DNA from 2 places in the Leifsonia shinshuensis genome. Region 2 is predicted to be linked to the other one. Evidence: predicted binding sites of a transcription regulator. Region 2 holds the regulator's gene; the other holds the start of a gene.

Region 1 (14,823 bases), 1.9 Mb from region 2:
GGCGAGCGCGTCGATTTCGGTGCGCACGGCGTCCCGGGTCTCGGGCGAGAGCGGGCCGTCCTCGTGGATGGCCGTCACGTGCAGGACGCCGGACTTGCGGTCGGCGGCGGCGTCGAGCTTGCCGATCAGTCGGTCGCCGTGCAGGATCGGCAGCGCGAAGTAGCCCCAGCGGCGTTTGGCGGCGGGCTTGTACATCTCCAGCAGGTACTCGAACCCGAAGAGGTCGTTGGTGCGGACCCGGTCGTGCACCAGCCGGTCGAACGGCGACAGCAGCGCGGTGCGGCCGGTGAACGGGAGGCCGACGGCGGCCGGGTCCACCCGCCACTCCAGGGCGCTGCCCTCGACGGTCGCCGGCTCGCCCGCCTCGCCGACCAGGGCGCGGCGGGCGATGCCGAGCGAGCGCAGCCGGCGCTCGTCGCGCAGCCGGGCGGCCTCCGCCTCCGGCACCACCGCTATGCCCGCCGGGTAGACGCGCTCGCCCAGGTCCCAGGCGCGCTGCCGCCCGATCCGGCCGGCGACCGCGACCTCGCCTCGGCCCTGCAGCAGCTCGAGCAGGCGCGTGACGTTCTGGTTGTGCGTCCAGCCGGTGGACTCCCACGGCACGGCGGCGGTGTCCGGGATGTCCTTGGACAGCGTCGGACCGCGGTCGCGCAGCAGCGCGAGTACGTCCCGGCGGAACGCGTCGTTCGCCTCCAGCCAGGCGTGGGCGCCCGACAGCCGCTCGGGCCAGCGCGACATCCGGTCGAGGTGGAGGCCGAGGTCGGACATCGGCCGCACCATCGCGAACGGCGGTGTGACCGGGTCGTCCATCGCCTTCACCTCGTAGAGCAGCCGGTCGGTCTCCAGCGCCTCGACCAGGGTCTCCGGCCGGTAAGCCGGGCCGAGCCGCGTGTAGGCGATCAGGTCGGCGCTCGGCGCGATGGCGGCCGTCGGGTCGAGCTGCAGGAAGGTCAGGCTCTCGGCGAGCGGGACGATCCCGTCGGGTCGCCCGGCGTCCAGGCGCTGCGCGCGCACGGCGATCCGGCGCGCTTCGTCGCGGTCCAGGGTGACGGCCATGGCCCTACGCTAGCCGCAGCCTCCGACGGACGGGCGGTCAGGACTCGACGCGAGACCTCCGGCGGCGCAGCATGATCGCTCGCACCAGCACCGGGCCGACCGAGAGTACGACGATCGCGATGAGCACGATGTCCAGGTACTTGGACACGAAGTCCGCGACGCCCGGGATGTGGCCGAGCCCGTACCCGATCAGCACGACGGCGGCGGCCCAGACCGCGGCGCCGATCACGTTGTAGAGGCTGAACACGCCGTGACGCATCCGGCCGACCCCCGCCGCGACGGGTGCGAAGGTGCGGACCACCGGGACGAAGCGGGCGACGACGACCGCGCCGCTGCCGTACTTGTCGAAGAACGCCTGCGTCCGGTCGACGCTCGCCCGGCTGAACACGCCGGACTCCCGCCGGTCGAACACCGCGGGGCCGGACTTCCGGCCGATCAGGTAGCCGACCTCGCCGCCCGCGATCGCCGCGACGGCGACGGCCGCGATCACCAGCCAGAGCGGCTGCGGGATGTGGCCGGTGAGCGTGAGCACGCCGGCGAAGAACAGCAGCGTGTCGCCGGGCAGGAAGAAGCCGAGCAGGAGGCCGGTCTCGGCGAACACGATCGCGCAGACGCCGAGCAGCGCCCACGGGCCCGCGGCCTGGATGAGACCCTGCGGGTCGAGGAGGCCCGTGTGGACGAGGGAGCCGGCGGCAGCCAGGTCGTGGGGGGTCATGGGGTCCTTTCGTACAGCGAGATCAGCTCGCGATGGGTCGCGATCCGCGTGGTGGTCTCGTGGAAGCCGAGAGTGGTGAGGTCGGCGACGCCGTAGTCATCGACCGAGCCGGGGGACGGGGCGTACTCGATGAGCCAGACCCGGTCGACGCCGTCGAACCGGCCGAGAGCAGCGGCCTGTCGCACAGTGTAGGCCGAGTCGCGCCAGGACCTGGTCTGCGCGAACGGCCGATGGAGGGCGACGTCGGTCGTGTCGCGGAAGCCGGCGGGGTAGGTGTGCTCGGCGAGCCGCGGGAGCTTGGACGGCTTGGTCGACTCGTCGAACACGACGCCGTCGCCCGGGCGCGCGTTCGCGCCGATCGCCGCGGAGACCTCCGCCCAGTCGCTCTGGTTCTTCGCGTACGGGGTCCGCTCGTCGACGTAGACCGGCACGCACAGCCCCAGGACGAGCAGGCCCACGACGACGCCCGCCCAGCGCCGCCAGCGGAGGACATCGTCCACGCCGCAGGCGATCAGGAGCGCCGCCGCCGGGGCGCAGTAGGACACATAGCGTGCGGTGAAGTCGGGGACGACCGGCTGCACGGCGATCAGGATGGCGGGCGGGAGGAGCAGCCAGAGCGCGGCGACGCCGACGAGCGAGGGCACGCGCGAGGCCGGGCGGCCGAGGAACCGCTCGCCGCGTGCCCGGCCGACGAGCACACGCTGCTGCACGGCGATCGCCACCGCCAGCACGATGAGCGCCCAGGCGACGATGCCGAGCGGCCAGGAGTCGCCGAACCACAGCCCGCTGAACAGCGTCTGCGGCGCGAGCTGCTGCACGGCGCCGAGATAGGCGATCTGGTGGTGCTGGCCGATCGCGACGACGAGCAGGGGAGCGACGGCGAGGACGGCCGCCCCGACCGCGATCAGCCAGCCGCGCACCGTCCGACGCGGCGCCCGGCACACGGCGACGATCACGCCGTGCACCACCGCGAACAGGATCGTGTAGAGGAAGACGTAGGTGCCGACCGCCAGCAGCGCGCCGTAGCCGACGAACCACGCGGCCCGCGGACGCTCGCGGTCGAGTGCGGCGACGAGCAGCACGGTCAGCCACGCGACGATCGCTGCCGAGAACGCGAACGAGCGCGCCTCCTCGCCCATGTACGTCACGCGGGGGAGGATCGCGCAGACCAGGCCGGCGATGACCGCCGTGCGGATATCGCGGAGGCGGGCGGCCAGCAGCACGACGGCCGCGGTGGCCAGTCCGACGGCGACGGCGCTCGGCAGCCGGACGGCAAACGGGGAGAACCCGATCAGGTCGCTCCAGAAGTGGAGGCCGAAGTAGTAGGTGCCGTGCACCGCGTCGACCTGGCCCAGCATCCCGAGCAGTGTCGACAGCGGGCGCTGTGCGGACATGATGCTGGTGGCCTCGTCGCCCCAGAGCGACGGGATCCAGGAGCCGATCGCGGAGAGCAGGGTCGCCAGTACGCCGAAGAGCGCGGCGAGCACCGCGGGGCGGGTGAGGGGCGCGGCCTTCTGCGTCGGGGCCGGCCGCAGCATCGTGACAGACAGGTCGGCACCGTCCTTTCGAATCAGCGTCCGATCCCCAGTCAATCCCAGTCCTCCCAAGAAAGGTCCAAGACAGCGGTGAACGCCGGAAGGATACTCGGTGACAGGGCGGTCAGGCCAGGATCGCGGTCAGGCCAGGATCCCGGTCAGGCCAGGACGCCTGTCATCACAGGGATCCGAGTACGCGCTCCGCGAGCAGGTCGCCGATGAGCGGACCCATCGTGAGCCCGCCGGCGCCGAAACCGGTGTTGACGAACAGGCCCGGCCGGTCGTCCACGGGCCCGGCGGTCGGGAGGTCGCCGTCCGGCAGCGGACGCAGCCCCACGCGCGTCTCGATGACCGTCGCGTCCGCGAGGCCGGGCGCGACCGCGAGCGCGTCCTCCAGCACCTGCCGCGTCCCCGCCGCTGTCACGCGAGCGTCGAAGCCCGACCCGGTCTCCCGGGTGGCGCCCACGACGATCCGCCCCGCGTCGAAGGACACCAGGTAGTGCGGCGCGACCGGATGCACCGACGGCCACTCGCGGGTGTCGGCGTCGACCCGCAGGTGCACGAGCTGCCCGCGCTGCGGCTCCACCGGCACGCGGACGCCGAGCGGGAGGAGGACCTGGTCCGTCCACGCGCCCGCCGCGACGACGACGGCGTCGGCGGGGAGGGTCTCGCCGTCAGCGGTCACGACGCGGTCGGCGTCGAGCGCGGCCGTGGCGTCCAGGTGCGTCGCCCCGAGCGCGACGGCTGCGTCGAGCAGACCCGTCCGCAGCGCGCGCCCGTCGACCCTGGCGCCTCCTGCGATGTGGAGGCCGTGGAGGTCGCCGGCCAGCGGAGGGAACAGTTCGCGCGCCTCGGCCGCGCCGACCCGGCGCACCTCGCCGGCCGTGCGGGAGGCGGCGGCGCGTCCGCGCACCCGCGCCTCCACGTCGTCGATCACGGCGGCATCCCGGTTGACGACGAGCGCGCCGGAACGCCGGTAGCCGATGTCGTGCACCCCCGCCTCGGCGAGCCGCTCGATGAGCTCCGGATAGAAGTCGGCGCCCGCAGCGTAGAGCTCGTAGAAGTCGCCGCCGGCGCTCGTGCTCCACGGCTGGACGATTCCGGCGCCCGCGTCCGTGGCGCGGCCGGGAAGGCCGGCGTCCACGATCGTCACCGCGGCGCCGCGCCGGGCGAGCGCGAAGGCGGTGGCGGCCCCCGCGACCCCGTCGCCGATCACCACGACGGCCGGACCGGACTGCTTCGAGACGCCGTGCTTCCCCATGCGGCGACCGTACACCGGACGCCGGACGCGGTTTGCTCCGCCGGTTTCCTCTGCGCATCCCGGAATAAACCTTCCCCCCGAACGTTGAACTTGAGTGCACGTAACTCAACTTTTAGAAACAGGAGATCAGGTGCCCGAGAACTTCACCCCCGAGAGCGGCAGCGAGAACTCGTTCGACGAGTTCCTCTCGCGCTACCTCGCGGGCGAGCGCGCCCGCGCCGCGCGCTCCATCGACATCAGCCGGTTCCTCAGCCGGCGCACGCAGGAACTCCTCGCCGAGGCGGGCCGGTACGCCCTCGAGCACGGCCACCGCGAGCTGGACGCCCTGCACATCCTCCGCGTGATGGCCGGGCAGGAGCCCGCGTCCGAGGCCATGCGCCGTATCGGCGTCGACCCGTCCGCAGTCGCCGCCGCCGCCGAGCAGCGCCTCCCCGCCTCCGGTGAGGCCATCGACGCCGACGGCGCCTCGATCACGGCGTCCGCCCAGCGCGTCCTCTTCCACGCCTACCAGGTGGCCCGTGCCTCCGGAGCGACCTACATCGACCCCGAGCACCTCTTCTTCGCGCTCGTGATCGGTCAGGACGCCCCGGCCGGGCAGGTCCTCCAGTCCGCAGGCGTGACGCCGGACTCCCTGACCAACGCCATGCGGCAGTCGGCCACGGTCGGTGCGGGGGCGCAGGACGCTTCCGATGAGGCCGCGACCGACTCCGAGACCCCGATGCTCGACCAGTTCGGCACCGACCTGACCGCGCTCGCGCGCGACGGCAAGCTCGACCCGGTCATCGGCCGGCTCGACGAGATCGAGCAGACCGTCGAGATCCTCTCCCGCCGGACCAAGAACAACCCGGTCCTGGTCGGCGAGGCCGGCGTGGGCAAGACCGCGATCGTGGAGGGCCTGGCCCGCGCGATCGTCGCAGGCGACGTCCCCGAGCAGCTGCGCGGCAAGAAGGTCGTCGCGCTCGACCTCGCCGGGATGGTCGCGGGCACCCGGTACCGCGGCGACTTCGAGGAGCGGCTCACGAAGCTCATGGACGAGATCAGCGCAGGCACGGACGAGCTGATCGTGTTCGTGGACGAGCTGCACACCGTGGTCGGCGCCGGAGGCTCCGGCGAGGCCGGCGGCATGGACGCGGGCAACATCCTGAAGCCGCGGCTGGCGCGCGGCGACCTCCACCTGGTGGGGGCCACCACGCTCAAGGAGTACCGCCGCATCGAGAAGGACCCGGCGCTGGAGCGCCGCTTCCAGCCGGTGACGGTCGGCGAGCCGAGCGTCGAGGACGCCGTGCTCATCCTGGACGGCCTGCGCGCCGCGTACGAGGAGCACCACGCCGTCACCTACACGCCGGAGGCGATCCGTGCCGCGGTGGAGCTGTCCGACCGCTACATCTCCGACCGGTTCCTGCCGGACAAGGCGATCGACCTGATCGACCAGGCCGGCGCCCGGCTGCGCCTGTCGCTCGGCAAGCGGGTCGACGCGTCCGAGCTGATGCAGAGCCTGGCGACCCTGGAGTCCGAGAAGAACTCCGCCGTCGCCGGCGAGCACTACGAGGAGGCGTCCCGCCTGCGCGACGAGATGGAGGACGTCCAGCGCCGGATCGACGAGCTCGGGAAGGCGCCGCGTCACGCCGCGGAGGCGGTCGTCGACGAGGCGGCGATCGCGGCCATCGTGTCCCGCGCGACCGGCATCCCGGTGTCCCGCATCGGCGACGCCGACCGTCAGCGCCTCGCCGCGCTGGAGTCGGAGCTGCACGCCAGGGTCATCGGCCAGGACGACGCGGTGACGGCGGTCGCGAAGGCGGTGCGCCGCAACCGCACCGGCCTCGGCGACGAGCGCCGTCCTGTGGGCTCGTTCCTGTTCCTCGGCCCGACAGGCGTCGGCAAGACCGAGCTGGCCAAGTCGCTGGCGGAATCGCTGTTCGGCGACGACAAGGCGATGATCCGGTTCGACATGAGCGAGTTCGGCGAGCGCCACACGGTCGCCCGCCTGGTCGGCGCCCCTCCCGGGTACGTCGGCTACGACGAGGCCGGGCAGCTGACCGAGCGCGTGCGCCGCAACCCGTACTCGGTGGTGCTGTTCGACGAGATCGAGAAGGCGCACCCGGACGTGTTCAACCTGCTGCTGCAGGTGCTGGACGACGGCAGGCTGACGGACGGCCAGGGCCGGACGGTCGACTTCCGCAACACGGTCGTCATCATGACCTCCAACCTGGGCTCGGAGTTCCTGGCGTCCCGCAGCGGCGCGCTCGGCTTCGTCCCGGCGGGCTCCGACGGCTTCGCGTCCGACAAGGACATCCGCGACCGGGTGATGGGCAAGCTCCGGGAGGCCATGCGTCCCGAGTTCCTGAACCGCATCGACGAGATCGTCCTGTTCCGCAAGCTGGACGCCGAGCAGCTGCGCGACATCGTCCGCCTGCTGCTGCAGTCGACGGCCACCCGCCTCGGCCGCCGCTCGATCGCCTTCGAGGCGTCGGACGCGGCCGTGGCGTGGATCGCCGAGGCGGGCTACGAGCCGGAGTACGGCGCCCGCCCGCTGCGCCGCGTCATCCAGCGCGAGGTGGACGACCGGATCGCGGAGCTGATGGTGTCGGGCGGCGTCGCGGACGGCGGGACCGTCGTGGTGGACGCTGTCGACGGGGTGCTGCAGGTGCGGCCGCGGGCGGTGTTCGCGGCGGCGGCGTGACCGTAGTCGGTCGTGAGAGGCGCCGGTCCCTTCGGGGGCCGGCGCCTCTTCGTTGTCCACCCTTCCTGAAAATCCACATAGGGGTACAGTTCATCTCTCAACCCGTCCCACAGCAGACCCTGGAAGCGTGGATACGTGCCCAACCCGGACAGATTCCAGAATTCCCCGCGCCTTCAGGCTATTGACGAGCGCCTCGAGCCCCTCAAGCGGTTCGAGCTGCGTGCTCCGCGCTCGCGCAATGCCGCGATCGTGCAGTGGGTGGCGCTCGCGCTCGTCGCCGCGGTGCTCTCCGCCTTGTTCTTTCTTCCGGGTTTCCTGGGAGCCGGCGTAGCGGCGGCTGCAGGGATCAGCGACTTCAACAAGCTGCCGGGCGACCTCAACATCGGGCAGTTCGCGCAGAACTCCACCGTGTACGCCAAGCAGGGCGGCAACGACGTTCCGATCGCCCAGTTCTACGCGCAGAACCGCAAGGATGTGGGCTGGGCCGATGTCGCCCAGGTGGCCAAGGACGCCACGACCTCCGCCGAGGATCCCCGCTTCTACAGCGAGGGCGCCGTCGACGTGTTCGGCACCGTGCGCGGCGCGCTCTCCACGGTCGTCGGGGGCAGCGTGCAGGGCGGCTCGTCCATCACGCAGCAGTACGTCAAGAACGTGGAGGTCGAGCACTGCGAAGGGCTCACCGACCAGAAGAAGGTTCAGGCCTGCTACAACGACGCCGCGGGCGTGACCCTGCAGCGCAAGATCCAGGAGATGCGCTACGCGGTCGGCCTGGAGAAGAAGTACAGCAAACAGGACATCCTGCTCGGCTACCTGAACGTCGTCGGCTTCGGCGGCCAGATCTACGGCATCGAGGCCGCGTCCGAGTACTACTTCAACACCAGCGCCGCCAAGCTCAGCCTCCCGCAGGCGGCGACGCTGATCGCCATCGTCAACAACCCGTCGAACCTCCGCATCGACGAGCCGAACAACAAGGACAACGGCGCGGCCAACGGCTACAAGCTCACCAAGGCCCGCCGCGACTACGTGCTCGACCGCATGTACGTGAACCACAAGATCTCGCTGGCCGACCGGGACGCCGCCAAGAAGACGGCCATCCAGCCGACGGTCACCCCGACCACCTCGGGCTGCGCCGCCGCCCAGCAGGTCAACGCGGCGTTCTTCTGCGACTACGTACGCGACGTCATCCTCAACGACCCGGCGTACGGCAAGACCAGCGCCGACCGCTGGACGACCCTCAACCGCGGCGGGCTCAAGATCTACACGACGTTGAACCTCGACCTCCAGTCGGTCGCACAGCAGTCGCTGTCGAAGTACATCCCGGGGTCGCGCCCCGACATCGACATCGGCGCGTCCAACGTCTCCGTGGAGGTGGGCACCGGGCGCATCGTCACGATGGTGGAGAACCGGGCCTTCAACAACACCGACCAGCCGCAACCGGGCACGACGGCGGTGAACTACAACACCGATGAGGCCTACGGAGGCTCGCAGGGCTTCCAGACCGGCTCGACGTTCAAGGCGTTCGACCTCGCCGGCTGGCTGGAGGGCGGCCACAGCCTGTACGAGTCGATCGACGCCTCCCAGCACACCTTCCCGATGTCCGACTTCTCCAGCAGCTGCGGGACGGTCTCCGGCCCACCGTGGCCGGTGTCCAACGACGAGGGCTCCGCGAGCCGGCTGTCGGTGATGTCGGCGACGGCCCAATCCGTCAACACGGCGTTCGCCATGATGGCCACCAAGACCGACCTCTGCTCGATCCTCAAGGCGGCGCAGGGCCTCGGCGTCCACGCGGCGAAGACCGGCGCGCAGCTGAACTCGTACCCGTCGATGATCCTCGGCACGAACAACATCGCGCCGCTGACCATGGCGACCGCGTACGCGGGTATCGCCAACGGCGGAACCGTCTGCACCCCGATCGCGATCGACAAGGTCATCAACGCCGACGGCTCCGCCCACAAGGTGAGCCCGTCGACCTGCACCCAGGGCCTCCAGAAGAAGATCGCGGCCGGCATCACGTACGCGCTGCAGGGCGTCATGCGCGGCGGCGGCACGGCGGCCAGCGCGAACCCGTACGACGGCACGCCGATCATGGGCAAGACGGGTACGACGGACAACTCGCTGCAGAACTGGATGATCACCTCCACCACGAAGGTCGCCCAGGCCACCTGGGTGGGCAACGTCTCCGGCCAGACCGCGCTGCGCAGCCTCGACTTCAACGGCATCGGCGGCGGCAACGTCAAGTTCTCGATCGCCAAGCCCATCCTGCAGGCGCTGGACTCCTACTACGGCGGCGACGCGTTCCCGAAGCCGGACAGCTCGGTGCTGTACGGCAGCCAGGTGACGGTCCCCGACGTCAGCGGCAAGACGCCCGACCAGGCGACGTCGCTGCTGCAGGCGCTCGGCCTGACCGTCACGGTCGACCAGACGCCGGTGCCCAGCAGCCAGCCGGCCGGGACCGTCGCGGGCACGAACCCGTCGTCGGGCTCCACCGTGGACGGCGGCTCGAGCGTCACCATCCAGCTCAGCTCGGGACAGAACACCTCGACGCCGGCGCCGACCACCACCGCGACACCGCAGCCGACCAACACCCCGGGGAACGGCAAGGGCGGCGGCACCGGAGGCGGCGGGAACGGCGGCTAGGCCGGGACGCGGTCCGCGGCGGGCGTGATCGCGCGCCCGCCCGGCCACGCGTCGAGCACCCGAGCGCGCAGCGCGTTCGACCGCTCGGCGAACGCGCGCTGGCGGCGCACGTACTCCGCCTTGCCGTCGGCGGTCTCGATCCGCACGGGCTCCGCGCCCCACGGCCGCATGTCGTAGGGGGAGGCCTGCATGTCGAGCAGCCGGATGTCGCGGGCGAGCTCGAACGCGTCGAGCAGCACCTCGCCGGGGACCAGCGGGCCGAGCTTCATCGCCCACTTGTAGACGTCCATGCCGGCGTGCAGGCAACCCGGCTGCTCCAGCTCGGGCTGCGTCTCGCGCGTCGGCGCGAACCGGTTGCGCGGGATCGCGTCCGGCGTGAAGAAGCGGAACGCGTCGATGTGCGTGCAGCGCAGCTCTGCGGCCTCCACCACGGCGTCCGTCCCGTCCTGGCCGAGGCGCAGCGGGACGTCGTGGCGGTGCCCGTCCTGGCGGTAGACCATCGCCCACTCGTGCAGGCCGAAGCAGCCGAACCGGCCGGGCCGCGCGGCGGTGGAGCGGAGGATGCGCTCGATCGTGCCCAGCAGCGGCGCCTTCTCGCGCTCCATCGCGGCGCGGTCGACGACGAGGCCGCCGGGCGTCGCGCCGGGGGAGTACCAGCGCCAGGCCGCGCGTGGCTCGCCCGCGGCCTCCAGCAGCTCGACGCCGGCGCCGGGATGCCAGCGCCGCAGCACGGACGGCGAGTACGCGTAGTAGGTGAAGAGGAAGTCCTCGATGGGGTGCTTCTCGCCGCGCGCGGCGCGGGCGCGGTGACCGGCCGTGAGTGCGTCTGCGCGCTCGGCGTGCGCGGCTTCGCGGGCGCGCCAGTCGGCGGCGGGGAGCTGGAGGGTCACCAGACGAGGATACGTCGCGGCGTCAGCCCAGCGTCTCCAGCGGGTTGCGCAGCAGCTTGCCCGCGACTCCGCGGTCGACGATCCGCCTCGCGGCGGTGTCCGGCTTGCGCTCGGCCTGGTCGGTGACACACGCGGTGAACTCGGCGGCCAGCGCGAGCCGCGGGAAGGCCGTCACCACTTCGCGCCGGAACTCCTCCGGCAGCGCGTCGGGCCGCACGCCGGAGATGTCGAGCGCCGTCGCCATCTCCAGCAGGTGGCCCTCCGGGTCGAAGGCCGGGTCGACCTCCGGCCAGTTGTGCCGCACGATCACTTCGTGCGCGCGGGTCCGGCGAGCGGCCGGCCAGCCCGCTCCGGCGGTGAGCGCCTTCGCGACGTGGCCGCCGGCGTCCTCGTAGGCGAGCGTGTGGTTGTCGTAGGCGGGCACGATCCCGATGTCGTGGAGGACGGCCGAGACGTAGAGCAGTTCCCGGTCGATGCCGTGCAGCCCCTCCACGGTGGCGAAGCCCTCCGCCCACAGCCACGACCGCAGCACGTGGTTGAGCAGGGACGGCGTGTGGTACTCGGTGGCGAGCTCCAGGGCGGCGCGGGCCGCGGCGGTGTCGGGGGCAGGGATGTCGGCGAGGCGCATGCCTCCATCCTGGCGTGCTGCGCCGCACAGATCCGGCCGGGCGTCGCCGATTTCGTGCCGACTTCCGCCCCGCGTCCCGCCGCGATTCGTCACGAATGTCGCGAATGCCGCGGCCAAACGCGACATTCGTCACGAATCGCGATGCCGACATTCGGCACGAATCGCGTGAATGTCGCGGCGAAACGCGACATTCGTCACGAATCGCGTGCGGGTGGGCTACGGCAGCGTCGGGTCGAGCACCGTGATCCCGGTGGAGGGGGCCGACTCCGCGAGCGGGAGGAGGCGCGCGGCCTCCGCGAGCCCGACCGTGCGGCCGACCAGCAGCTCCGGCCTCAGGGCGCCGGACGCCACGAGCGCGAGCATCCCCGGGTAGTCGGCGGCCGCCATCCCGTGGCTGCCGAGGATGTCCAGCTCCCACGCGATCGCCCGGTCCAGCGGCAGCACGGGCATCCCGCCGGCGAGGAGGCCGATCTGCACGTGTCGCCCACGCCGGCGCAGCGACAGGACGCTCGCGGTCGCGGTCTCGGCGGAGCCGACGGCGTCCACCGACACGTGCGCGCCGCCGCCGGTGAGCGCCGCGACGGCCTGCGGGGCGTCGGGGCCGGCCGCAAGCACGTGCTCGGCGCCGAGCCGGGCAGCCGTCTCCAGCGCGGCGGGGGAGCGGTCGACCGCGATCGGCCGGGCGCCGAGGGCGCGGGCGATGACGATCGCGCTCAGCCCGACACCGCCCGCGCCGTAGACCGCGACCCACTCGCCCTGCGCGAGGCCGGCGCGCGCCGTCAGCGCCCGGTACGCGGTGGCGAACCGGCAGCCGAGGGCGGCCGCGGCGGCGTCCGGGAGTCCGTCCGGGATCGCGACCAGGTTGAGGTCTGCCGCCCGCACCGCGACCAGTTCGGCGTGCGATCCCCAGTGCGTGAAGCCCGGCTGGGTCTGGTCGGGGCACACCTGCGCCTGACCCGAGAGGCACCACTCGCAGCGCCCGCAGCCGTTGACGAACGGCGCCGTGACGCGGTCGCCCGGCCGCCACTGCTCGACGCCCGCGCCGACGGCCTCCACGACTCCGGCGAACTCGTGGCCGGGGACGTGCGGCAGCCGCACCGAGTCGTCGTGTCCTGCCCACGCGTGCCAGTCGCTGCGGCACAGCCCGGAGGCGCCGACCCGGAGCAGCGCGCCGCCGTCCGGCAGTTCGGGGGACGGGAGGTCGCGCACCGCGACCGGGCCGGAGAACGTCTCGTAGTACAGCGCCTTCATCGGGCCTCCTCCTCGGTCGGCGCGACCGCCGCGGCCGCCGTCAGCGCCTCCGCCTCCAGCTCGGCGAGCCGTGCGACGACCGGCAGGTCGGCATCGGCCCAGTCGAGGCCGGCGAGCGCGCCCGTCCCGCGCCACTCCAGCGCGTCGTGATCCGTGGAGGCCGTCGGCGCCGGGCCGAGGAGCGTCGCCGCGTAGCAGGCCAGATCGACCTGCCCGGTCACGGTCCGGTCGAGCAGAGCGCCCACCCGGACGTCCACGCCGAGCTCCTCGCGCAGCTCCCGTGCCAGCGCAGCCTCCGGCGTCTCGCCCGCCTCCACTTTGCCGCCCGGGAACTCCCACCGGCCCGCGGCGTCCTTGTGCGGAGCCCGCCGGCAGGCGAGCACGGCGCCGTCGCGCACGATCACGGCGGCGACGACCTGGAGGGTCCGGCTCGGAGAGGTCACCGTCCCATCCTGCCGCACCGTCCCATCCTGCCGACCCGGGGATGCCAGGATGGTCACGTGACCGACTCGAACCCCACCGCCCTGCTCGTGATCGACCTGCAGAAGGGGGTCCTCCCCGGCTGCCTGGACGCGGACGCCGTCGTCGCCCGGGCCGCCGCCCTGGTCGACCGGGCGCGGGCCGCCGGCACGCCGGTGGTCTGGGTGCAGCACGAGACCGAAGACCTCCCGTGGGAGAGCGCCCCGTGGCAGCTCGCCGACGGGCTGGTCCCGGCGAGGGGCGAGCGGCTGGTCCGCAAGGAGTACCGCGACGCGTTCGCGGGCACCGACCTGGACGAGGTGCTGGAGTCTCTCGACGTCACCCGCCTGGTCGTCGCGGGCGCGCAGACCGACTACTGCATCCGCACCACGACGCAGAGCGCGGCGGTCCGCGGCTACGACGTCGTGCTCGTCGGCGACGCGCACACCACGACCGACGCGGAGTGGGAGGGCGTGACCATCGGCGCGGAGCAGATCGTGGCGCACACGAACCGGTACTTCTCGGGGCTGCGGTACCCGGGGCAGGAGTTCGGGGTGGCGAGTGCGGCGGAGGTCGGGCTCTAGCTCACCGTCCAGCGCAGCTCGATGATCTCGTGTGCGTCGCTCAGGTAGAACACGTTCTGCGACCCCTCGTCGACCTCCACGAACGCCACCGGGTCGCCCACGATCGCCGGCGCCCCCATGCGCGGGCCGATGTCGTTGGTGTGCCACACGCCCTCCTGCCACCAGAGCTCGTGCACGAAGTTGTCGCGTCCCGTGAAGATCACGTGCTGCGTGGCGACCGGCTGGAAGAGGCCGGCCTCGAACGCGTAGCCGGCGGGGCTGGACGTCGAGTACGGAGTGACCGCGGAGGCGGCGGTGGTGAGGTCGAAGTAGTGCCAGCCCGTGGTGTCCCACCACAGCTCGATCAGGCGCCCGCTGCCGCTCACGTAATCGATGTGCTGCGTGCCCTGGCCGCGGAACACGTAGCCGTTCACCGTCTCCGCGTCGCTCACGACCGGAGCGCCGGTCGCCAGGGTGAGGTCGTTCCAGTGCCAGGCGGTGTCCCGCCAGAACTCCAGGACGTGGCCCAGGTCGGTGCGCACCAGCACGTGCGCGGTCTTCTGGTCCTCGAACGAGTAGCCGGTCGGCGCGGCGTCGGCGGCGCAGGGCGGCGCGCCGGTCGCCGCGGTCAGGTCGAGGTCGTGCCAGCCGTTCCCGGAGTTGCTCAGCTCGTGGATGTGGCCGCCGCCGCGCGCCTGGTAGACGACGCGCTGCGTGCCGTCGTAGTACGTCTCGTAGCCGTACGGCTGCGACAGGGTGAGCGGTGCGCCGGCGGCGTCGGTGAGGTCGTTCGCGTTCCAGCCGTCGTCCTCCGTGTACCAGAGCTCGTGCACGTGGCCGTCGAACCGCTGACCCTGGTACACCACGTGCTGCGAGCCCTGGTGCGCCCAGATGTAGCCGTTGGAGTTGGTCGCGGCCGCCGCGCCACCCGCCTCGGAGACGAGGTTCTTCACGTTCCAGTCGTCGCTCGCGCTGCAGTACAGCTCGTAGAGCTGCCCGTCGCCGCCGGTGAGGGAGCTGTAGCCCTGGAACACGACGTGGCGCGTGAACTGCGCGAACAGCCACCCCGTCGGCTGGTACACGGCGTGCGGCGCCCCCGAGGTCGCCGTCGTCAGGTTCTTGAGTCTCCATCCCATGGTGCGCTCCGA
Region 2 (14,823 bases):
TGAACCAGTTCGCGTAGGCGATGAAGTCCACCACGTGCCCCTGGCCTAACGACGGCGCGCGGAACAGCCGGTCCCCGAGGTGCGTGACCGCTCCGCCGAGCAGGAGGCCGAACGCGACCGCCCACGACCGCGCGCCGACCCGGCGGGAGAAATAGAGGAGCGCGACGACGGCCAGCGCCGCGATGATCGTGAACACCCAGGTCTGGTCGACCAGGAACGAGAACGCCGCCCCCGAGTTGTAGATGAGCTGGATCCCGAGCAGGTTGCCGATCAGCGAGTGGTAGTCGCCCTCGCGGAGGCTGGAGGTCGCCCACAGCTTGGTCAGCTGGTCGGCCAGGACCACGACGACGGCGATCACCAGGATCCACACCAGCGCGCGGGTCCGGCGGCGCGGGAAGTCGGCGTCCTCGGCCACGGGCTCGGCCTCGGGAGATGGGGTGCTCTCGGTCACCCCGTCATCCTCGCACCTTGCGCGGTGGAGCTAGGGGCAGCGCGGAGCGATGCTGCGACCCCAGCGCCGAGGGAGCCTGCGACCGAGGTTGGCACATTACACCGACACCGGTAACGCGTACTGCGCCGTCCCGCCGTCCCCGCGCACCTGGCGGTGGATGTCCTCCATCGTGACGTCGAGCTGCCCGGCCGTGCCCGCCGCCGCCGTGAGGTCGCGCAGCAGCGGCTCCGGGACCTCCCCGTCGTACTTGTAGTAGATCTTGTGCTCGAGGCTCGCCCAGAAGTCCATCGCCACCGTGCGCAGCTGCACCTCGACCGGCACCGCGACCGGCCCTCCGCTGAGGAACACCGGCACCTCCACGATCACGTGCAGGCTCTTATAGCCGTTGGGCTTGGGGTGCGCGATGTAGTCCTTCACCCGCAGCACGCGCACGTCCTCCTGTGCCGTCAGCAGCTCGAACACCCGGTACACGTCCGACACGAACGAGCACACGATCCGCACGCCGGCGATGTCGGTGATGGCCTCCCGGATCGCGTCGAACGACGGCTCGCAGTTCTTGCGGATGACCTTCTGCTCGAGGCTCTCGGCCGACTTGAGCCGGCTGGAGATGTGCTCGATCGGGTTGTAGTCCTGCAGCTCGGCGAACTCCTCGCGCAGGATGGACACCTTGGTGGAGATCTCGTCGATGCCGAACTTGTACGGCATGATGAACCGCGCGAAGTCCTCGCGGAACGCCTGCACCTCGCTCAACGTGGCCGGGTCGATGCTCTGCAGAGCCTCGATCGCCCGGGTGGAGAGCAGCGGGGCCGGGTCGGATTCCATGTGCCCGACGCTATCGACGCGGGTTGTGGAACGGGTGTGAATCGACTGTCGCCAAACCGTCGCCCGCTGTGCTTTCGTGTGCGCATGAGCGGCGGCGACGGCGCGGGCGCGCCTTTCAACTTCCGCCTCGCGGTCCTCCTCGCGATGGCGATGTTCGTGCTGGTCGTGGACACGTCGCTGATGAACGTCTCCATCTCCGCGGTCGTCCATGACCTCCACACCACGGTCAGCGGCGTGCAGGGCGCGATCGCGCTGGAGGCGCTGGTCTCGGCGGCGTTCATCCTGATCGGCGGGAAGACCGGCGACCTCATCGGCCGCAAGCTCGCGTACGTCCTCGGCCTGCTCGGCTACGCGGTCGGCGCCATCGCGATGACCCTCGCGCAGAACCTGTTCGCGATCATCGTCTTCTGGGCGGTGATCGGCGGGATCGGCGCCTCGCTGCTGCTGCCGGCGATGCAGTCGCTCATCCACGGCAACTTCGAGGGGGCGCACCAGAAACGCGTCTACGCGCTGGTCGGTGCCTCCGCCGCGATTGCCGCCGCGGTCGGCCCGCTGCTGGGCGGCTTCATCACGACGTTCCTCTCCTGGCGGGTGGGGTTCCTGCTGGAGGCGGTCATCATCGCGGTCGTTCTCGCCGGGATCGGGCTGGTGCACGATGTTCCCTACACGGGCACGCGCTCGATCGACCTGGTCGGCGCGCTGCTCTCGGTGGTCGGGATGGGCGGCATCGTCACCGGGATCCTGGTCTGGCAGGAGGGCGGCGAGTACGTCCTGCTGCTGATCGTCGTCGGCGTCGCGGCGCTGGTCGGGCTGGTGTTCTGGCTGCGCTCGCGTGCCCGCCGCGGGAGGCCGACGCTGCTCGACCCCGCGCTGTTCTCGTCGAAGCTCTTCCGCACGGGCGTGAGCGGCCAGCTCCTCCAGCAAGTGGCGCTCGGCGGCACCATGATCGCGCTGCCGATCTACCTGCAGATGGTGCTGGAGTACAACGCGCTGGAGGCTGGCCTCTCCATCGCGCCGCTCTCGCTGAGCATGTTCGTGGTCGCGCTGCTCGCCGGGCGCCGGGCGAAGGGGCGACCGGCGAACCTGATCCTGTGGGGCTTCCTGCTCGCGGTGATCGGCGTCGCGATCCTGCTGCCGATCGTGCCGATCGCGACGAGCGGCTGGTTCCTGACCATCCCGCTCATCGTGTCGGGCGGCGGTCTCGGCCTGCTCGTCTCGCAGCTCAACAACTACACGCTGTCGCCGATCAGCGACGAGCGCGTCAGCGAGGCGGCCGGCGTCAACTCGGCCGCCGGATCGTTCGGGCTGTCGTTCGGTCTGGCGTTCGCCGGGGCGATCATGCTGGCGACGCTGGCGTTCGCCTTCACGTCGCTGACGAACTCGAGCACCGTCCTCCCGGCGTCCGACAAGCAGCAGGTGGCCTCCGCCCTGGAGGAGGACGCCCAGGTGATGTCGAACACGCAGCTGGAGAAGCAGCTCGCCACCGAGACGCCGGAGGTGCGTGCGGAGGTCGTCCGGATCAACACGGAGGCGCGGCCCATCGCCCTCCAGGTCGCGCTGCTCGTCCCGCTCGCCGCCGGGCTGCTCGGCGCGGGCAACGCGCTCCGGATGCGACGCCTCCCCGACCCGGCGCCGTCGGACAGCGACGCGCCGGTGCTGGGGTAGCCGCGCGCCCGCGGGTACCGTCGGGGCATGTCCGACTTCCTCCTCGGCGGGTCCGGGATGCCGCCCCTGCCCGACGCGTCAGATGCCCCCGCGGATCCCGGCGCCCTCCTCGACGCCTGGCTTGCGGAGGCCGACCGCGCCGGAGTGCGGGAGGCGCTGGCCGCCACCCTCGCCACGGCCTCCGTCGACGGCGTCCCCTCGTCGCGCACCCTCCGGCTCGCCGCGCTCGGAGCGGACGGCGTCGTCTTCGGAACGTCCGCCGCCAGCCGCAAGGGCCGCGACCTCGCCGCCAACCCGCGTGCGAGCGTCACCGTGTACTGGCGCGAGCTCGCCCTGCAGCTGCGGCTGGACGGCGAGGTGGAGGTCCTGTCTGCCGACGCCTCCGACGCCCTGTTCGCTGACCGGCCTCCCGCCGCGCGGGCCGCGACCGTCGTGTCCGAGCAGGATGCGCAGCTGGGCGACCTCGGCGTGCTGCGCGCCCGCGCCGAAGCGCTCGCCGGCGGCGACCCGATCGCACGCCCCGACGACTGGTTCGGCTACCGCCTCGTCCCGTCCTCCATCGAGTTCTGGCAGGGCAGTCCCGACCGGCTGCATCGCCGGCTGAGATACGAACGCGCGGCCGACGGGATGTGGAGCGTGCACGGACTCCAGCCCTGATCAGGAATTCTTCTCCGCCGCCGGAATACCGGGGCCCGTTTCAAAGTTGAGTCACTTGTACTCAAGTTTTGAGACGGACGGCTTGACAGCATCCACCCGGGATGTCAGGCTTGAGCCGTCGAGGCTCAACTCTTGACCCCAAGACTTTCACCGGCTATCAAACGCCCGCAACAAAGGAGAGAAAGCACACATGTCACGTGCAGTAGGAATCGACCTCGGAACCACCAACTCCGTCGTCTCGGTGCTCGAGGGCGGCGAGCCCACGGTCATCGCCAACGCGGAGGGCTTCCGCACCACCCCGTCCGTCGTCGCGTTCACCAAGGACGGCGAGGTGCTCGTCGGCGAGACCGCGAAGCGCCAGGCGGTCACCAACGTCGACCGGACCATCTCGTCCGTCAAGCGCCACATGGGCACCGACTGGACCCAGGAGATCGACGGCAAGAAGTACACCGCCCAGGAGATCTCGGCCCGCATCCTGCAGAAGCTGAAGCGCGACGCCGAGCAGTACCTCGGCGACACCGTCACCGACGCCGTGATCACCGTCCCGGCCTACTTCAACGACGCCGAGCGCCAGGCCACCAAGGAGGCCGGTGAGATCGCGGGCCTCAACGTGCTCCGCATCATCAACGAGCCCACCGCCGCGGCCCTCGCGTACGGTCTCGACAAGGGCAAGGAGGACGAGCTCATCCTCGTCTTCGACCTCGGCGGCGGAACCTTCGACGTCTCCCTCCTCGAGGTGGGCAAGGACGACGACTTCTCGACCATCCAGGTCCGCGCGACCGCCGGCGACAACCGCCTCGGCGGCGACGACTGGGACCAGCGCGTCGTCGACTGGCTGATCAAGCGCTTCAAGGACTCGACCGGCGTCGACGTCTCCAAGGACAAGATCGCGCTGCAGCGCCTCAAGGAGGCCGCGGAGCAGGCCAAGAAGGAGCTCAGCTCCTCGATGAGCACCAGCATCCAGCTGCCCTACCTCTCGCTCACCGAGAACGGCCCGGCCAACCTCGACGAGACGCTCACCCGCGCCCAGTTCGAGCAGATGACCAGCGACCTCCTCGACCGCACCAAGAAGCCGTTCCAGGACGTCATCCGCGAGGCCGGCATCAAGGTGTCCGACATCGCGCACGTCGTCCTCGTCGGCGGCTCCACCCGCATGCCCGCCGTGAGCGAGCTCGTGAAGCAGGAGACCGGCGGCAAGGAGCCCAACAAGGGCGTGAACCCGGATGAGGTCGTCGCCGTCGGCGCCGCCCTGCAGGCCGGTGTCCTCAAGGGCGAGCGCAAGGACGTCCTCCTGATCGACGTCACCCCGCTGTCCCTCGGCATCGAGACCAAGGGCGGGATCATGACCAAGCTCATCGAGCGCAACACGGCCATCCCCACCAAGCGCAGCGAGACCTTCACCACGGCCGACGACAACCAGCCGTCCGTCGCGATCCAGGTCTTCCAGGGCGAGCGCGAGTTCACCCGCGACAACAAGCCGCTCGGCACCTTCGAGCTGACCGGCATCGCCCCGGCCCCCCGCGGCATCCCGCAGATCGAGGTCACCTTCGACATCGACGCCAACGGCATCGTGCACGTGTCCGCCAAGGACAAGGGCACCGGCAAGGAGCAGTCGATGACGATCACCGGCGGGTCCAGCCTGCCGAAGGACGACATCGAGCGCATGGTGCGCGAGGCCGAGGAGCACGCGGCGGAGGACAAGAAGCGCCGCGAGTCCGCCGAGACCCGCAACCAGGCCGAGCAGCTCGTCTACGCGAACGAGAAGCTCATCAAGGACAACGAGGACAAGCTCCCGGAGGACGTCAAGAACGAGGTCCAGGGCGACATCGACGCGCTGAAGACCGCGCTCGCCGGCGACGACGACGAGGCCGTGAAGACCGCGTACGACAAGCTGAACGAGAGCCAGCAGAAGCTCGGCCAGGCGATCTACTCGGCCGCGCAGGCGTCCGAGGCCCCGGCCGGCGACGCCGACGAGGCGGGCGCTCAGGGCGAGGGCTCCTCCTCCGACGATGAGGACGTCATCGACGCCGAGGTCGTCGAGGACGAGGAGAAGAAGTAACCATGGCTGACCAGAACCGCGACGGGCACGGCTCGGAGGAGCCGGAGCGCGAGGAGCCGATCATCCGCGACAAGCGGAGGATCGACCCCGAGACCGGCAAGGTTCGCGAGCCTCAGGGCGAAGAGCACGACCTCGCGCACGAGGAGCTGGTGGATGTGGGCCCGGGTGAGGAGGAGAGCGTCCTGTCCGACGACGACCTCGACATCCTCTCCGGCCAGACCACGTCCGACCAGCTCGCGGCGGAGCGGCTCGCCGACCTCCAGCGGGTGACCGCGGAGTACGCGAACTACCGCAAGCGCACCGAGGCCAATCGGGAGGTCGAGCGCGAGCGCGCGATCGGGGACGCCGTCAAGGGTCTCATCCCGGTGCTCGACGACCTGGAGCGCGCCGACAAGCACGGCGACCTGACCGAGGGCAGCGCGTTCGCGACCATCGCGGCCAAGCTGCGCACCGCGGTCGAGCGGCTCGGCCTCACCCAGTACGGCGAGAAGGGCGAGCCCTTCGACCCGCAGGTCCACGAGGCGATCTTCCAGCAGCCCACCCCCGGCGTGACGGCCGACACCGTCGCCGACGTGGTGGAGACCGGCTACCGGCTGGGCTCCACCGTGGTCCGGGTGGCCAAGGTGGTCGTCGCCACCCCGGCCTGACCGGCCGGACGATGAGCGCCAGGAGCGGCGGGATGCGTGTCCCGCCGCTCCGCGCGCCACGACACATGCAGACTTCGACACAGATCACGACAGCACAGGCAGGAGAGGAGGCGCCGTGGCAAGCCAGGACTGGTTCGACAAGGACTTCTACAAGGTCCTAGGCGTCTCCAAGGACGTCAGCGAGGCGGACCTCAAGAAGACGTACCGCAAGCTCGCGCGCAAGTACCACCCGGACTCCAACCCGGGCGACCCGGCGGCGGAGGCCAAGTTCAAGGAGATCAGCGAGGCCCACTCGGTGCTCGCCGACCCCGAGCAGCGCAAGGAGTACGACCAGATCCGGGCCATGGGTTCCGGAGCGCGGTTCACCGCTCCGGGCTCGAGCAGCCAGGGCGGCTTCGACGACGTGTTCGGCGGGATGTTCGGCGGCGGCCAGGGCGGCCAGCGCTACACATTCCAGCAAGGCGGGCAGGGCGGCTTCGACGACGTCTTCGGCGGCCTGTTCGGCAACGGCCGGTTCGGCACGACGAGCGGGGGCTACCGCGGCTACGGCGGCCCGACCCGCGGCAACGACGTGACCGCGCACACCACCATCGACTTCGTCACCGCCACCAAGGGCGAGACCATCAGCCTCCAGGCCGCGGACGGCAAGCCGTTCAAGGTCAAGATCCCCGCGGGCGTGGCCGACGGCCAGAAGATCAAGCTGCGCGGCAAGGGCCAGCCCAGCCCGGATGGCGGCGAGGCCGGCGACATCGTCCTCACCGTGACCGTGCGCAAGCACCCGGTGTTCGAGCGCGACGGCCTGAACCTCCGCGTCACCGTCCCCGTCACCTTCGCGGAGGCCGCGCTCGGCGCGACCATCGAGGTGCCGACCCTCGGCGGCGACCCGGTCAAGCTGCGCGTGGCGCCCGGCACCCCGAGCGGCCGCGTGCTGCGGGTGAAGGGCCGCGGCGTCCAGACCGCGAAGGGCACCGGCGACCTCCTGGCCGTCGTGCAGGTCGCGGTGCCGTCGCACCTCTCCGGCGACGCCAAGGAGGCGCTGGAGGCGTTCGCCGCCAAGCTGCCGGATGAGAACCCGCGCGACGACATCCTCGCGAAGGCGAGGAGCTGAGTCCGCTCATGGACGAGAACACCCAGGTCTTCGTGATCTCGATCGCGGCCGAGCTCGCGGGCATGCACCCGCAGACCCTCCGGCAGTACGACCGGCTCGGGCTGGTCAGCCCGCGCCGGACGGCGGGCAAGTCGCGCCGCTACTCGATGCGCGACGTCCAGAAGCTCCAGGAGATCGCGCGGCTGGGGTCGGAGGGCGTGAGCCTGGAGGGCATCCGCCGCATCCTGGAGCTCGAAGACCACGTGAACGCGCTCAGCGACCGTGTGCGCGAGCTGGAGTCGGCGCTCGCCGACGAACTCCTCAACCGGCCGGGGCGGCGGGTCTTCGCCGCGGGGTCGGAGGGCGAGGTCGTCTCCATGCGCGCGGGCACCCGGGTGCGGCGCAGCAACCAGATCGTGGTGTGGCGGCCGCTGGAGCGGTAGCGCAGCACCGGGTCACGAACGAAGCCGGCCGGCGCCGTGAGAAACGGCGCCGGCCGGCTTTCTTCGCCCGCCGCCGGGCGACCGCGCTCAGTACGCGATGTACGGGACGTCGTACCAGGTGCTGGCGATCGTCCTCGCGTTCGGCGGCAGGGTGGTGATCTTCACCGGCGTCGGGAAGGTGGCGGGGAGGCCCGTGCCCATCCCGGGGTTGCCCTCCTCGTACAGTCCCGCGAACCAGACGTCGCCCGAGTTGTCGAGCACGATCAGGTTGTGGGCGCCGCAGGCCATCTCCTTCACGTCGTCGACGAGCACCTTCGCCCAGGTCCGGGTCGCGGTGGTCGTGCCGATGCCGAGGTACCCGCGCGCCGCTCCGTTGCTGCCGATCGCCCAGAGCGAGTTGTCCGACGTCTTGGCGTAGTAGGCCGCCCCGTTCGTGTCGTACGGGTGCTTCGCCCAGAGCTCCACGACGTCGCCGGGCGGACCGGCGATCTCCTGGACGTCGCCACTGGTCGCGTAGTCGGCCGGAGTGATGGTCGCGGGCTGCGTGCTCGAGTAGAGGAGGCGCCCGTCCGTGGTGAGCATCATGACCGAGTTGTCCTCGCTCTGCTGCACCCGCTTCACGCCGGTGACCGGAGAGCCGTCCGGCATCATGAGCTGAGCAACCTGACCTCGGGAGGTGGTCCGCGGCAGGCCGTTCGAGTAGTTCCGGAAGCTTCCGCTGTAGCCGGTGAACCAGACCGTGCCGTCGACGAGGCTCCACACCAGCGCGTCGCCGAACCGGTTGGGGCTGAGCGTCGCGGGCTTCGCCGGGAGGGCGCCGCCGATCTTCTCCCACCGGGTCAGGTACCGGGATCCCGTGGTGTCGCCCGGGATGGCGAGGTAGTTGGAGACCTGCTCGCCGGTCGCCCACCAGTCGCCGGCCGAGTCCTCCACCACGAAGAGGCCCTGCTCGGACCCGCACGTGTCCACGACCGCCCGGACGGCGTCCGTGAACGGCGTGCCGTCCTGCTTCAGCGGTTCGATGGGATTCAGGACCGAGAGCTCGGTGCTGCCTGTCCCGACCTCCGCGAACATGTTGTACCCGCCCGTGCGGACCGTGCCCCGCTCCGTGATGCCGAGGTACGAGCTGATGCCGGCGTAGACGCCCGAGAGGCGTTCGTCGATCGCCAGGGGCGTCGGCCACACGACGGCGTTCCGGCTGGCGCCGTTGCCGGTCTGGCCTTCCGGGGTGTGACCGCCGACGGCGTAGACGAAACCGGTCCTGGTGGCCAGCGTCGAGACCGCGGTCCCGCCGTTCCCTGTCGCGGTGATCGTGGCCTCCGTGTCGCCCTTTCCGTAGGGCGGGACGGCGACGTAGACCTCGGCGATCCCGCTGGACGAGGTCGTGACGGTCACGGTCTGCGTCGGGGTGAATGTCGCGTTCGTCGCAGCGGTGAAGAACGAGAATCCCGCACCGCTGAGTGTCAGCGTCACGGTCGTGGCGCGGGCGGGCGACACGGTGATCGGGACGACGGTCGCCGTCGGCCGTGCGGCGGTCGGGTATCCCGTCGGCAGGCCGTTGGCGCCGAAATTGGTCGCGATGGACCAGCCGCCGCCGACGACACCCGTCAGCGTCTGCGGGAGGTTGACCGGGCCGTCCGTGGAGGACGCGTACGCCGGTGACGCGGTCGCCAGTGCGATGGCGGGGACGCTCCAGGCGCTCGCCGCGACGACGGTCCGCCGGGAGGGCAGACGGCTCCCGGTGCCGGGTCGGTGATCTTCGTTGGTACTCGACATGTGTTCCTTGTTCCTCGATGGAGCGGCGGCAGAGGGGCGCCGTCAAGGCAGGACGCTAAGGGCAGCGGTGCCGGCGTTGCCGCGGATTCACGGCCTCATCGCACTCATCCCGGGGGAGAACTCACCGTCTGCTTCACCTTGATTTCGTTCGTGATCCGGGCGTTTTAGCCTCATGCTCAGACACCTCTGGTGTATATAGCCGACACCCTGAACGCTCGGGCCGTATGCGAGGGCGGACATGACGAAGGGGCCGCCGCCTCGTCTCTCCGCTCGGGAGAGGTGTGGCGACGAGCCCCTCGGCGCTCCGTGCGGAGCGCCGGCGTCGTCAGCGCTGGGAAGCCGGGAGGGCCTTCGTCCCCTCGATCTTCACCGCCTGGAGCGCGCGCGGGTCGAGCCCGAGCTGGTTCAAGATGGTCGGCGCGATCTGCGTCGTCTCGACCGGCGCGCCGATCCGCTGCGCGTGCTTCGCGCCGGGGGTGGAGACCAGGATCGGGACGTTGCGGTCGTCGGCGCTCGCGCCGCCGTGCTCCGCGATCTTCGAGGTGCCGCCGGTGTAGACGACACCGGTCTGCGCGATGCCCAGGACGTCCGGGATGCGCGGGTCGGTGGCCGCGGTGCCGTAGTACTTCGCGACTGCTTCTCCCGCGTAGATCGTGGTGAGGCCCGAGGCCTGCACCGTGACCGGCGCGCTGGAGATCGTGTTGCCCGCGGCGGTGTGCGTCGCCAGGTACTGCTTGGCGAAGTCGGCGGCCGCCTGGGTGTGGTCGTTCAGCCAGAGCTGCATGATGTCGTCGTCCGTCGAGAACGCGACGAGGGCGCCGGTTCCGGGGTGGGCGGCGGTCCACGCGGCGTTCAGGCCGGCGATGATCGGGCCGTCGTCCACGCGCTTGAGGGCGGCCGGATTCATCGGGGACTGACCGTGCTTGGCGGACAGGATGATCGTCGTGTCACCCGCGTGGCCGGTCTTCTTCAGCTCGGAGGTGAACGCCCCCAGCGAGGCGTCGATGTAGTCGAGCGCCTTGCTCAGCAGCGGGCCGGGGGTGGAGCCGTCGGCGAGGTAGCCGCCGGCGAGGCCTTCGGAGGTCGGCAGCTTCTGGGCGGTGGAGACGGTCTGGAAGTTCATGCCGAAGATGGCGGGGACCGGCGCGGCGGTGGCGCCGGAGTGGTCCTTGCCGTCGATCTCGTTGAGCACGGCCTTCACCTTGTAGCCGTCGTACTGCTGGGTGGCCAGGTTGTCCTTCGTCCAGTCGCCGGTGAACGGAGCGGCGGCATTGCTGTTGATCTCCGGCGTGAAGAGGTCGTCGACGCCGTTGCCCGACGGGCCGTTGAGGATCTCGTAGGCCGGGTGCTTGTCGCTCCACGCGGTGTGCAGCCCGGCCTGCTTGGCGACCTCGAACACCGTGTTCACCTTGATGTACTGGTGCGGGTACACCGGCTTGCAGGTGGCCGGGTCGACCGGCAGCTGGGCCGGGTCGAGCAGCGTAGCCGGAGTGCCGGTCATCGAGAGGATGCTGCCGGGGAGGCCGGAGAGCCCCTGGCCGGCGTCGATGCTGGACTGGTTCTTGTCCGCGGCCTCCGTGTAGGCGACCTCCGCACCGGGCTTCGCGGCGGCGCAGTTCGTGGTCCCTGCCGGGAGGAGGGCGTGGTTGAAGGTGTCGTCGTAGTAGACGCCGGTCGTGCCCGGGTTGCCGCCGGTGACCTGCGCGACCATCCCGGGGAACGAGTCGGACGGCACCGGGGTGGAGGCCTGCGTGTAGTCGGTGCCGTGCGCGGCGAGGGCGGCCATCGCGGAGCCCGGGTGGCTGCGGACGTACCAGTCGAGGTCCTTCTGGTGGAGGCCGTCGACGGAGAGCAGGAGGACGTGCTTCACCGCGGTGCGGCCGTCGCGGTCGCCGTTCTCGCCGTTCTGGCCGTTGTGGCCTTCGTCGGCGAGGGAGGGCGCGGCGGTGAGGCCGACGAGCAGAGCACCGCCGACGATGGCGGCGCTCGCGCCGAGGAACCGCGGTCGCGCGGTCCGACTCATGGGGGCCATCAGCATCCTTTCGAGAGGCCGCCCCCGAACGGGGGCGTTCAACCTCGTCGATCCTGGCGCTGCGCGCGGGCGCGCCACCATCCGCGCGGGCGAGTGCTCGCCCAGGCTTCACGCGGCGTTCACCGGGCGGGGGACGGCGTGGAGGGGGCTTTCAGGTGGGAGGCGGTTGGGGTGTGGAGGGGTTCATGAAGGGGTGTTCAGAACACCTGCTGACCCTCACAACGCCGACGACGCCCCCTGCCCCACGTACAGCGTGTTGCGGAACTCCCGGGCCTCCTCCGCCGCGATGTCGCTGTCGATGCCCGCGCGCACCTCGCGCATCAGCTTGTGCAGCTCCTCGTGCTTGCCCGGCACGCGCGCGTGGCCCGTGCTGTCCCAGAGGTTCGACACCGGGAGGGTGTCGCCGGCCTCCACCGCCAGCGTCCACTCCTCGGTCGTCGCGACCGCCGCGAACTCCGAGTCCATCGTCACCAGGACGCTGATGTGGAGGGCGTCCGCCGAGATCGAGCCGGCCTCGTTGACCAGGTCGAGGGTGCCGGTCGCGTCGGACAGGAACTCGACCGTGAAGCCGAGGGCAGCGGCGTCGCGGGCGGTGCCGGCGCAGCAGTGCTGGGTCATGTAGCCGGCGATCGTCACCGTGTCGATGCCCTCCGCGCGCAGCCACTGCTCCAGCTGGGTGCCGGCGAACGACGAGACGCCCTGTTTGGTGACCAGGAGGTCGGGCGTGCGGTCGGCGACCGACGAGTGCAGCGCGGCGCCCTCCGAGCCGCGGGCGAACACCGGGGAGCCCTCGTCCTCGATGTGCTGCACGATCACCAGCTTCACGCCGTGGTCGGCGGCCGAGTCCATCGCCACCTCGATGTTCGGGATGGACGTCAACAGGTCCGGGTGGCAGATCTTCAGGTTGCCGGTGACGTACTCGTTCTGCACGTCGATCACGATGAGTGCGCGCTTCATGGACGCACTCTAACGCCGCAGTCGCCGCGCCAGGCAGAGTGGATCAGGGGAGTGCTGCGGGCGGCTCGGGCAGCGGGTGCCCCACCCACGCCGCCCAGGCCTCCCACCGCTCCGGCAGCCACGCGCGTCCCGCGAGCTGCGGGTGCCCGGGATGCCGCGCCCGCGCCCACAGCACGAACAGCAGCTCCGCCCAGTGCGAGTAGATCCGCCAGGTGACCGGCCCCCGGTCGGACCGTCCCTGCAGCACCACCGTGTTGAAACCGACCACCTGCATGAGGTCGACCGACGCCCAGTCCCAGCGGAACGTGCCCGTGCCGGTCACGATCACGAACCCGCGGTCGGTGACGGTCAGCATCCCGGCGCTGTCGGGACGCCAGACGACCTGCGCGTCGGCCATCGCCTGCGCCCGGGCGGCGTTGTTCCTGGATGCGTTGGCGGCGAGCGTCCCCGCGGTCACCGCGAGGCCGATCACGCCCGTCCCGAAGGCGAAAGCGCCGGTGCGCTGGTAGCTGCCGTCGCCGATCGCGCGCATGGAGTCCAGGGTGTACGTGCCCTGGGCGAGCGCGACCTCCCCGTCCTGCAGCGGGAAGAGCGTGCGGATGCCCTGGTCCGCCACGGCGCCGCCCGCGATCGCGGCTTGCTCGACCGCGGCGAGCAGGCGCGCGGTGTGCCAGAGCGCGCTGTCGGCGTCGGTCCACGGGCGGGCGCCGGCGGCACCGGCGAGCAATTCGTCCGTCATGGCGCAGAGCTTATAGCGCGGCCCGTGACAGCGCGGGGACTGAAAGCTGATCGACGCGACAGTCAATATTGCGGCGGGCCGACTTGGTCCAAATGTCGGAGGCCTTCGAGATCCTTCAAGAATGCAAGATCTCCAATCTAACCTAAAACGCTACGCTCGATTCCCGTCTGACGAGTGGCAGGCGAGTTCATCGCGGGTCCACGCCGTCCTCTGGATCTGTTTCGTTTCTGCCGTTCCCTGGCTCTTGTGGGCGCCAATGACGGCTCAGAGCGGGCCAGATCCGATCGATAGCAATGAACTTTTCGACTGGGTCTTGGAGCGGTTCCTGGTCGGGTCCAACGACTTCGGCTGGCTGATTCCGCTCTTGTTCGGTGTGGTTCTCGCGCTCGGAGTGTCCGCGCGTTTCGGTGAGCGACTCAACCAGGCCGAGCGTCGAGACCTTTTCGTGAGCACTGCTGTGCCAGTTGTCATTGCGTCGCTGTGTATCCAGATGAGCATTCTTGCGATCGTGGCACGTACACGCGGCATGAGTATGGGCGTAAGCGCGATTGCGCTCCATGTTTCGACAATTGCAATTGTGGTCGTGTCGATCGAAGCCGCAAAGGCGATCGCCTGGGTCCCCCTCACCAATCAGGTCGAACGCTCGAGGGACGAAATCAAGCGAATGCGTCAGCAGTACGATCGGTGGTCCAATATGAGCGAGAGTGCTCCATTGACTCGACGCGTCTCATTGATCGTGCAGGCCCTCGGCTTGCTCGCTTTGGGAGCAGCGCTTTCGGTGATGGATGCGACAGCACATCGAGGTGCGGGAGCGCTATTCGGCATGGGAGCCGTGTTCGGAGGTGGGGCGAGCGCATTCGTCTCGATGACGCGTATCCGCACCACGACCGATGACCGACTCCGCACGCGCGCGGTCGCGCAACTCTTGATCGCGTTCATTTGGTGTCTCTGGCTGCTGGTGTTGGCGCTGATGCTGAGCTTCACCGTACTGATGTGGTCAGCCGGGTCCCCGCTGGGAGGAACGGCAATCCTCTTGGGGTTCGGGCTGACGTCCGCGTCGTCGCTGTGGACAGGTCGACGCAGCAGCGGAAGTTTCTTTGCGAGCCTCACCGTTGGAGGCGCGATTCGTCGCCGTTCGCTCAAATACTTCAAACGACAAGTCCGTTTCCAGAAGCGAAGCATCAAACGCGTTCAGAAGGAGCTTGAGCGACGCGCGACAGAGGTGGCCGTCTCTGGAGTGTCGAGCGAACAACGGGGAGGCTGACCCTCGGCGTGTCCGGTAGCGCGCCGCCTCACAGGAACGAGTTCCCCACCAGCACCGCCCCGAACAGCACCAGCACCACGCACGTGATGGTCCGGCTGGAGCGCTCCAGCGCCGCGCGCAGCCGGTTCAGGCGCGGCCGGATGCGGTCCCCGCCGACCGAGACGGCCACGACCGGGATGGTCACCGCGACGATCCCGATGGCCGCGAACACGGCGACGGCCGCG

Evidence for each region. The regulator HspR, encoded in region 2, represses chaperone genes until heat shock. The targets are predictions, from matches to a motif close to AAGTTGAGTCNNNNNGACTCAACTT.
Region 1: the regulator HspR is predicted to act here: its motif matches at 4,655-4,679, upstream of F1C12_RS06875 (ATP-dependent Clp protease ATP-binding subunit).

The regions. Positions count from the first base shown of each region.
Region 1 is NZ_CP043641.1:1,404,308-1,419,130, reverse strand. Features, by position in the region: gene F1C12_RS06895 (DNA glycosylase AlkZ-like family protein) at 1-1,056, opposite strand, end outside; gene F1C12_RS06890 (DedA family protein) at 1,094-1,771, opposite strand; gene F1C12_RS06885 (glycosyltransferase family 39 protein) at 1,768-3,309, opposite strand; gene F1C12_RS06880 (NAD(P)/FAD-dependent oxidoreductase) at 3,485-4,567, opposite strand; gene F1C12_RS06875 (ATP-dependent Clp protease ATP-binding subunit) at 4,698-7,247, shown strand; gene F1C12_RS06870 (penicillin-binding protein) at 7,383-9,884, shown strand; gene F1C12_RS06865 (3-methyladenine DNA glycosylase) at 9,881-10,774, opposite strand; gene F1C12_RS06860 (HD domain-containing protein) at 10,797-11,402, opposite strand; gene F1C12_RS06855 (zinc-dependent alcohol dehydrogenase family protein) at 11,619-12,653, opposite strand; gene F1C12_RS06850 ((deoxy)nucleoside triphosphate pyrophosphohydrolase) at 12,650-13,096, opposite strand; gene F1C12_RS06845 (cysteine hydrolase family protein) at 13,154-13,696, shown strand; gene F1C12_RS06840 (hypothetical protein) at 13,693-14,811, opposite strand.
Region 2 is NZ_CP043641.1:3,281,317-3,296,139, forward strand. Features, by position in the region: gene lspA (signal peptidase II) at 1-451, opposite strand, end outside; gene F1C12_RS16015 (GTP pyrophosphokinase) at 548-1,273, opposite strand; gene F1C12_RS16020 (MFS transporter) at 1,358-2,938, shown strand; gene F1C12_RS16025 (pyridoxal 5'-phosphate synthase) at 2,966-3,595, shown strand; gene dnaK (molecular chaperone DnaK) at 3,786-5,654, shown strand; gene F1C12_RS16035 (nucleotide exchange factor GrpE) at 5,657-6,301, shown strand; gene F1C12_RS16040 (DnaJ C-terminal domain-containing protein) at 6,417-7,409, shown strand; gene F1C12_RS16045 (heat shock protein transcriptional repressor HspR) at 7,418-7,831, shown strand; gene F1C12_RS16050 (hypothetical protein) at 7,919-9,607, opposite strand; gene F1C12_RS16055 (alkaline phosphatase family protein) at 9,933-11,639, opposite strand; gene F1C12_RS16060 (cysteine hydrolase family protein) at 11,856-12,596, opposite strand; gene F1C12_RS16065 (hypothetical protein) at 12,640-13,335, opposite strand; gene F1C12_RS16070 (hypothetical protein) at 13,592-14,599, shown strand; gene F1C12_RS16075 (GAP family protein) at 14,628-14,823, opposite strand, start outside.